2 regions of the Streptomyces sp. NPDC002564 genome follow, and region 1 is predicted to be linked to the other one. Evidence: predicted binding sites of a transcription regulator. Region 1 holds the regulator's gene; the other holds the start of a gene.

Region 1 (4,182 bases):
ACCACAGCGAGGCCCGCGCGGTCCCCTGCCTCGTGGACCTCGGTCTGCTGCGGCCCGACCTCGTCGACCTGCAGTGGCTGCGCCCCGCCGCCCCCGCCGCGCTGCACGACCTGTGCGGCGTCCTCGGCACCGACGTCGAGGGCCCCACCCTCACCGTCCTCGACGGCCTCGACCAGATCAACTCGGCCATCGACCGCGCGATGTACGACGTCACGGACGAGTTCCTCGCCGTCCAGCCCGGCGGCACCCGGCCGCCGGAGACCTTGGCCGAAGTCTTCCCCCGGGACCAGGCGATCCTCACCCGCGGGTGCCGCATGCGCACCCTGTACCAGCACACAACGCGCCATTCTCTGCCCGTCCTCGCCTACTTCGAACAGCTCGAAGGCGACACCGAGGCCCGCACCCTGGACGAGGTCACCGACCGGCTCTTCGTCTTCGACCGGACCGTCGCCTTCATCCCGGCGAGCAAGGACCGCACCATCGCCCTGGAGCTGCGCCACCCGGCCCTCGTCGAGTACTTCGCCACCACCTTCTGGCGGCTGTGGCGGCTGGCCACCCCCATGTGGCCGCAGGCCGCCCCGCAGCCCTCCGAGGGCGGCATCACCGCACGCCAGCGCGCCATCGCCGGTCTGCTCGTGGAGGGCCTGACCGACGCCGAGATGGCCGACAGGCTCGGCATGAACATCCGAACCGCCCGCGTCCACATCGCCAAGCTCGCCGCCACCCTGGGCAGCAGCAGCCGCGCCCAACTCGGCTATCTGATCGGCCAGTCGGGACTGCTCGACCGGGAGCCGTGAGGGGCCCGGGTCAGGGCGCCCCCGCCGCCCACTCCCGCAGCAGCGCCTCCCGCTCCCCCGCCCGCGGCGAACCGCCCTCGTGGCGGCGGCCCCAGTCCGACATCGCGGTCAGCGTGGTCAGCAGCGAGCCCGCGCCCTCGGTCAGGCGGGACAGCAGCTCGCGGGAGAGGTCGTACTCCTTCTGCGAGTAGCCGATCGCCGCCGCCGTGTACGCCGTCAGCTCCGTCTCGGCGCCCTCGGCGTCCGTGAGCCGGACCGTCATCGTCGGCGCCTCGTCGCCCCCGCCGAGGCCCACCGTGAGCACCAGGTCGACGGCCACGCCGACGTTCCGCTTCAGCGACCGCACCGGCACGTCGTCGATCGCCAGCGCGTGCACGTCCTCCCACGGCCACATGCCGGTCTGCCGGTCGCCGAGGGCGAGGATGCCCTCCGGCGTCAGGCGCACCCCGGGCGCGAGCCCGACCGGCTTGGCCCCCACATAGACATCGCCCTCGGCGATCCAGAACAGCCCCACCATGGCCACGGCCGGCCCCCCACTCCCGTGAAAATTCCCCTGAAAACAGCGATACAGGGCCGGGAGGCGGTCACCTCCCGGCCCTGTATCAGGGTACGGAACCTACTGCTCCGTCGATCTCTTCGGCCGCCACACCACCAGCGCGCCCGCCTGCTGCACGTCCTGGTAGGGGACGAGATCGCGGCGGTACGAGGCGTGCACCGCCGCTTCACGTTGCTGCATGGCGACGGCGGCTCCCTCCACGGCCGCGGACAGCTCCGCGATCCGCGACTGGAGCGCCGTCACCTGGTTCTCCAGCTCGATGATGCGCTTGATGCCGGCGAGGTTGATGCCCTCCTCCTGCGACAACTGCTGCACGGTGCGCAGCAGTTCGATGTCGCGGGCGGAGTAGCGGCGGCCGCGGCCCGCGGTGCGGTCCGGGGAGACCAGGCCCAGGCGGTCGTACTGCCGCAGGGTCTGGGGGTGGAGGCCGCTCAGCTGGGCGGCCACCGAGATGACGTACACCGGCGTCTCGTCGGTGAGTTGATACGGATTGCGACGACGGCCGTCCATCTCATGCTCCCTTCGCGGCCTGGAACAGTTCTGCCCGCGGGTCGTCGCCCGCAGTCGCCTCGCGGTAGGACTCCAGCGCTTCCTTCGCGGCGTCGGACAGCGATGTCGGGACCGACACCTCCACCGTCACCAGCAGGTCGCCCCGGGTGCCGTCCTTGCGGACCGCTCCCTTGCCGCGGGCCCGCATCGTACGGCCGTTCGGCGTGCCGGCGGGCAGCTTCAGGGTGACCGGCGGGCCGCCCAGGGTGGGCACCTTGACCTCGCCGCCCAGGGCCGCCTCGGGGTACGTCACCGGCACCGTGACCGTCAGGTTGTCGCCCTTGCGGCCGAAGACCGGGTGGGCGTCGACGTGCACGACCACGTAGAGGTCGCCGGCCGGGCCGCCGCGCTCGCCGGGCGCGCCCTTGCCGCGCAGGCGGATGCGCTGCCCGTCCGACACACCGGCCGGGATCCGCACCTGCATCGTCCGGGACGACTTGGCGCGGCCGCTGCCGCCGCAGACCTCGCACGGGTCCTGGGCGATGAGGCCCCGGCCCTTGCAGTCCATGCACGGATCGGTGAGGGAGAACCCCCCGCCGCCGCCCCGCGAGACCTGCCCGGTGCCGACGCAGGTCGGGCACACGCGCGGCGTGCCGTTCTTGTCGCCGGTGCCGGAACAGGCCTTGCAGGCCGCCTGGGAGGACATGCGCAGCGGCACCGTCGCGCCGTCGACCGCCTCCGTGAAGCTCAGCGTGACCTCGGACTCGATGTCCTGGCCGCGCCGCGGCTGCGTCCGGGTGCCGCCCGGGGCACCCGCGCCGCCGCGGTTGAACAGGCCCCCGAAGACGTCACCGAGACCGCCCCCGAAGCCGCCGCCGGCCGCTCCCCCGCCGCCCTGGGCGGTGCCTCCGAAGAGGTCGCCCAGGTCGAAGTTGAACGAACCGCCGCCGCCTCCGGGGCCCTGGCGGAATCCGCCGTTGCCGAAGAGAGCACGTGCTTCGTCGTACTCCTTGCGCTTCTTGGGGTCACCGAGGACGTCGTTCGCCTCGGAGACCTCCTTGAAACGCTCCTCCGCCTTGGGATTGCCCTTGTTGGCGTCCGGGTGGTTCTCGCGGGCGAGCTTCCGGTACGCCTTCTTGATCTCGGCCTCGGTGGCGTCCTTGGGGACGCCGAGGACCTTGTAGTAGTCCTTCTCGATGAAGTCCTTGGTGCTCATCCCCGACGTCCCTCCTCACTCATGTCGTGACCGTCAGCCCTCGTCCGGGCCACCGGTCTCCTTCTTCTCGTCGGCCGCGTCCGCCGTGGCCTCGGCACCCTCGGGTGCCTCGCCCTTGACGGTCTGCGCGCCCGGCTGGGGCTCGGCGACGGCCACCCGCGCGGGGCGGATGGTGCGCTCGCCGATGCGATACCCCGGCTGCAGGATCGCGACGCACGTCGTCTCGGTGACGTCCGGTGCGTAGCTGTGCATCAGGGCCTCGTGGATCGTCGGGTCGAAGGGCTCGCCCTCCTTGCCGAACTGCTGCAGCCCCAGCTTGGCGACGACGGTCTCCAGGGACTCGGCCACCGACTTGAAGCCGCCCACCAGCTCGCCGTGCTCGCGCGCGCGGCCGATGTCGTCGAGGGTGGGAAGGAGCTCGGAGAGGAGGTTCGCCGAGGCGATCTCCTTCACCGTCACCTTGTCCCGCTCCACCCGACGGCGGTAGTTCTGGTACTCGGCCTGCAGCCGCTGCAGGTCCCCGGTGCGCTCGTTGAGCGCGGTGCGCACCTGGTCCAGCTGGGCGGTCAGGCCCACGTCCTGCGCGGACGTCTTGCTGCTTGCGTCCCCGGCCGGGGCCGCCGGGCCCTCCTCGGTGGAGGGCTCGGCGGCCTTCGGCGCCGCGTCATCAGGGGTGGCGCCGGAGGGGACGTCAGGCTTCTCGGCGTTCTCGCCGAAGCCCGGGGTCTCCTCGGTCATCAGGCGGCGCCGCCCTTCGCGTCACCGGGCTTCTCGTCGTCGACGATCTCGGCGTCCACGACGTCGTCGTCGGCCTTGGGCTGCTCGGCACCCGGGGCCGCGCCCTCGGGACCGCCCGCGGCCTGCGCGCCCTGGGCGTCGGCGTACATGGCCTGGCCCAGCTTCTGCGAGACGGCGGCGACCTTCTCGGTGGCGGTGCGGATCTCGGCCGTGTCCTCGCCCTTGAGCTTTTCCTTCAGCTCGGTGACGGCTTCCTCGACCTCGGTCTTCACGTCGCCCGGGACCTTGTCCTCGTTGTCCTTGAGGAACTTCTCGGTCTGGTAGACGAGCTGCTCGCCCTGGTTGCGCGACTCGGCGGCCTCGCGGCGGGCGTGGTCCTCGTCCGC
Region 2 (4,182 bases), on a different contig from region 1:
GGGTCCTGATGCCCCGCCGCCCCGCCCGCCGCGGCGGCGCCCGCTAGGCGGCGCCTCCGGGCCCGCCCGTCCCGCCCTTCTCCTTGCCCGGGTCGTCCTCGTCCACGATCTCCGCGTCCACCACGCCCTCCTCCGGTCCCGCGCCCGGTGACGGCTGCTCCTGGGCGGTGGCGCCGCCGGAGTTCTCGTACATCGCGCGGCCCATCTGCTGGCTCACCGTGGCGAGCTTCTCGGCGCCGGTGCGCAGGGCGTTCGTGTCCTCGGCGCGGTTCTTGAGGAGGTCCTTCAGCTCGGCCGCGGCCGTCTCCACCTCGGCCTTCGTGTCCGCCGGGACGCGTTCCCCGTTCTCCTGCAGGAACCGCTCGGTCTGGTAGACGAGCTGCTCGGCCTGGTTGCGGGTCTCCGCCGCCTCGCGGCGCCTGCGGTCCTCCTCGGCGTGCTCCTCGGCCTCGCGCACCATGCGGCTGATGTCGTCCTTGGGCAGCGCGGAGCCGCCGGTCACCGTCATGCGCTGCTCGCGCCCGGTGGCCTCGTCCTTCGCCGAGACGTGCATGATGCCGTTGGCGTCGATGTCGAAGGTGACCTCGATCTTGGGGACGCCGCGCGGGGCGGGCGGCAGCCCGGTCAGGTCGAAGACGCCGAGCTTCTTGTTGTACGCGGCGATCTCCCGCTCGCCCTGGAAGACCTGGATGCCGACGGAGGGCTGGTTGTCCTCGGCGGTGGAGAACGTCTCCGAACGCTTGGTGGGAATCGTGGTGTTGCGCTCGATGAGCTTGGTCATGATCCCTCCCTTGGTCTCGATGCCGAGGGAGAGCGGGGTCACGTCCAGGAGCAGGACGTCCTTGACGTCGCCGCGGATCACGCCGGCCTGCAGGGCCGCGCCGAGCGCCACCACCTCGTCGGGGTTGACGCCCTTGTGCGGGTCCTTGCCGGTGAGTTCGCGCACCAGCTCGGTCACCGCGGGCATCCGGGTGGAGCCGCCCACCAGGATCACGTGGTCGACGGCGGACAGTTCGATGCCCGCGTCCTTGACGGCCTGGTGGAAGGGCGCCTTGCAGCGGTCGAGGAGGTCGGCGGTCAGCTCCTGGAACCGGGCGCGGGTCAGCTTCTCGGCCAGGTGCAGCGGGCCGTCCGCGGACGCGGTGATGTACGGGAGGTTGATGTCCGTCTCGCTCGACGAGGACAGCTCGATCTTCGCCTTCTCGGCGCCCTCGCGCAGGCGCTGGAGCGCCATCTTGTCCTTGCCGAGGTCCACCCCGTGGGCGTTCTTGAACTGCCGCACCAGGTGCTCGACGACGCGCTGGTCCCAGTCGTCGCCGCCGAGCCGGGTGTCGCCGTTGGTGGCCTTCACCTCGATGACGCCCTCGCCCATCTCCAGGAGGGAGACGTCGAAGGTGCCGCCGCCGAGGTCGAAGACGAGGACGGTCTGGTCGTCGCCCTTGTCGAGACCGTAGGCGAGGGCGGCGGCGGTGGGTTCGTTGACGATGCGCAGCACGTTCAGGCCGGCGATCTCGCCGGCCTCCTTGGTGGCCTGGCGCTGGGTGTCGTCGAAGTACGCGGGCACGGTGACCACCGCGTCGGTGACGTCCTCGCCCAGGTAGGACTCGGCGTCGCGCTTGAGCTTCTGCAGGACGCGGGCGGACAGCTCCTGCGCGGTGTAGCGGGTGCCGTCCACCGACCCGCTCTCCGGGAAGCGCCAACTCCCCTCGCCCATGTGCCGTTTGACGGAGCGCGCGGTGCGCTCCACGTTGGTGACGGCCTGCCGCTTGGCGACCTCGCCCACCAGGACGTCGCCGTTCTTCGCGAAGGCGACGACCGAGGGCGTGGTGCGCGCGCCCTCCGCGTTGGCGACGACGGTGGGCTCACCGCCCTCCAGCACGGCCACCACCGAGTTCGTCGTACCGAGGTCGATCCCGACCGCACGTGCCATGGTCCAGTCCCTTCCGCCGCGAGCCCACGTCCCCCGTATCCAGGTCTACTCCGTTCTCCATCACAAAACTTGAGCGGGCTCTTGTCAATGCCGCGCGTGACAATGCCGCCACCCCGACAGGGGCGGCGGCATCGTCAACAGGCGCCGGGTCAGGCCAGCTTGGCCGAAAGGGTGATGGTGGTCCCCGACAGGGCCTGGCTCACCGGGCAGCCGGCCTTCGCGCTCTCGGCCGCCTCCACGAAGGCGGCCTCGTCGATGCCGGGCACGGTGCCCTCGACGGTGAGGTGGATGCCGGTGATGCCGGTGCCGGGCTGCAGGGTCACGTCGGCGGAGCTCACCAGACGGGTGGGCGGGGTGCCCGCGCCGGTCAGGGTGTGCGACAGCGCCATCGAGAAGCAGCTGGAGTGCGCGGCGGCGATGAGCTCCTCCGGGCTGGTCTTGCCGTTCGCCTCCTCGGCGCGCGACGGCCAGGACACCGCCTGCTCCCCGATGCCGGAGGAGTCGAAGGTGACGGTCCCCGTGCCCTCCGTCAGAGAGCCTTCCCAGACCGTGTGCGCGGAGCGCGTGGTTGCCACGATGCAGTTCCCTTCAGTGCGGTTGAGTGATCGGAAGGTGCGTCGCCACCATCCGATCACACTCCGGATGAAAACGGGCCGCGCGGGGCGGACCGGGCCGCAGGAGGTGTTCGAGCGGGGCCCGCAGGTGCACGTCGCCCGATCCGAACACAGTGTGTGCACCGCCGTGCCACAGAGGCCGCTGAGGTGCGGGAACGGGCCCGTGGCACGGTCTCTATGGCCGGAATGGCAACTGGGCAAGGCCCGTTCCCGGTGACACTTTGAGGCCCCCTCGCGCACGGAACGAGGAGATCATCTCAGGGGGTAAGGCCATGCGCATCAACTACTCGGACCACGGTCCGTCCCCGATCGAACCGGAGAAGCCCGGTGCGGCGGGCGACCGGGACTCGACCTTCGGCTGGTGGGGTGCCTTCAGCATCCAGAAGTTCGTCAACCAGGCGACGCTGTACCACACGCACGAGGACGCCACCGGTTGGCTGGCGTACCTCCAGCAGTTCTACGACCGGAACTTCTGGTTCGCCGACGGCGGCGCGCAGGTGTGGGCGTACGAGGAGACGTACGACAACTGGCAGGACCGCTACGGCATGGACGCCGTCGTCGCCGTCTACCACTCGGGCCACGGCGGCATGGACGGCAACGGCGTCTTCTTCGCGCCACTCGGCGCGGCCTGGGACGGCCGCAGCGACGCCGTCTCCAACCGGATGGCGCTCGGCAACGAGCGGGCGAACTACGTCTTCTGGTCGACCTGCGACTCGCTGAAGGTCACCGGCGGCCACTCGCCGATCCGCACCTGGGCCGGGCCCAACATCGGCTTCCGGATGATCTTCGGCTTCGAGACCGTCAGCATCGACAGCGGCGACTACGGCAAGAAGTTCTGGGAGAAGTGGCGGTCCGGGCAGACGTACTGCGACGCCTGGCTCAACGCCAGCTGGGACATCTACCACGGCCAGGCGCCCTCGGTGTGCGCCGTGGGGTCCACCCAGGCCGAGGCCACCAACCGCCTCAACACCGAGCGGAACTTCTACCGCGAGCACGTGCCGGACAACTGGTACGCCTGGCGCTGGTACTACGCGCGCGACAGCATCCGCGAGCCGCTCACCCGGCTCCCCGGCGGCCGGCAGATCATCCAGCTCGCGCCGGACGACCCGGGCACGCAGCTCGGCGCCCTCGGCCGGCTCGCCGACTTCCCGTCGGCGGCGCTGCAGGAGGTGCAGGCGGACCGGCTCGGCGTGCTCAACGCGTCCTCCGGCGACCGCATCGTCTCCGCCGCGCCCGACGGCGTGCGCTGGGTCAGGCTCGCCGAACCGAACCACCGCAACACCCAGCAGCTGCCCACCGACCGTGCCGTCGAGGCGGCCCGCTCGTTCGCCGAGCGGTACGCCGAGGGCGCCGAGCTCGTCGTGGACGGCGTGCACGACCTGATGCAGAACTCCGGGACGAAGGACGGCTCGGAGGTCGGGCGCCCGGTGTCGATCCAGACGCACGTGACGTTCCGGCAGGTCTTCGACGGCGCCCCCGTCATCACGCCGGGCCGCGGCCTGATCCGCGTCGGCCTCGACAACGACGGCACACCCGTGCAGGCGCAGATCGCCACCCGTCAGGCCACCGGCGCCACCCGCGAGCCGAGCACCGAGATCGCCCCGCCGGCGCCCAAGGGCGGCAAGACGGCGGCGGCGC

Evidence for each region. Region 1 encodes HspR, which represses chaperone genes until heat shock. Its sites were predicted from a motif close to TTGAGNNNNNNNNNCTCAA; they were not measured.
Region 2: dnaK (molecular chaperone DnaK) is a predicted target of HspR. The motif match lies at 2,000-2,018, and genes of this name have one in related genera.

What each region holds. Positions count from the first base shown of each region.
Region 1 is NZ_JBIARE010000004.1:330,943-335,124, forward strand. It holds gene ACFYXE_RS16755 (helix-turn-helix transcriptional regulator) at 1-797, shown strand, start outside; gene ACFYXE_RS16760 (hypothetical protein) at 808-1,314, opposite strand; gene ACFYXE_RS16765 (heat shock protein transcriptional repressor HspR) at 1,414-1,863, opposite strand; gene dnaJ (molecular chaperone DnaJ) at 1,865-3,058, opposite strand; gene grpE (nucleotide exchange factor GrpE) at 3,092-3,796, opposite strand; gene dnaK (molecular chaperone DnaK) at 3,796-4,182, opposite strand, start outside.
Region 2 is NZ_JBIARE010000006.1:447,078-451,259, reverse strand. It holds gene narI (respiratory nitrate reductase subunit gamma) at 1-9, shown strand, start outside; gene dnaK (molecular chaperone DnaK) at 44-1,930, opposite strand; gene ACFYXE_RS23695 (OsmC family protein) at 2,080-2,505, opposite strand; gene ACFYXE_RS23690 (DUF6345 domain-containing protein) at 2,817-4,182, shown strand, end outside.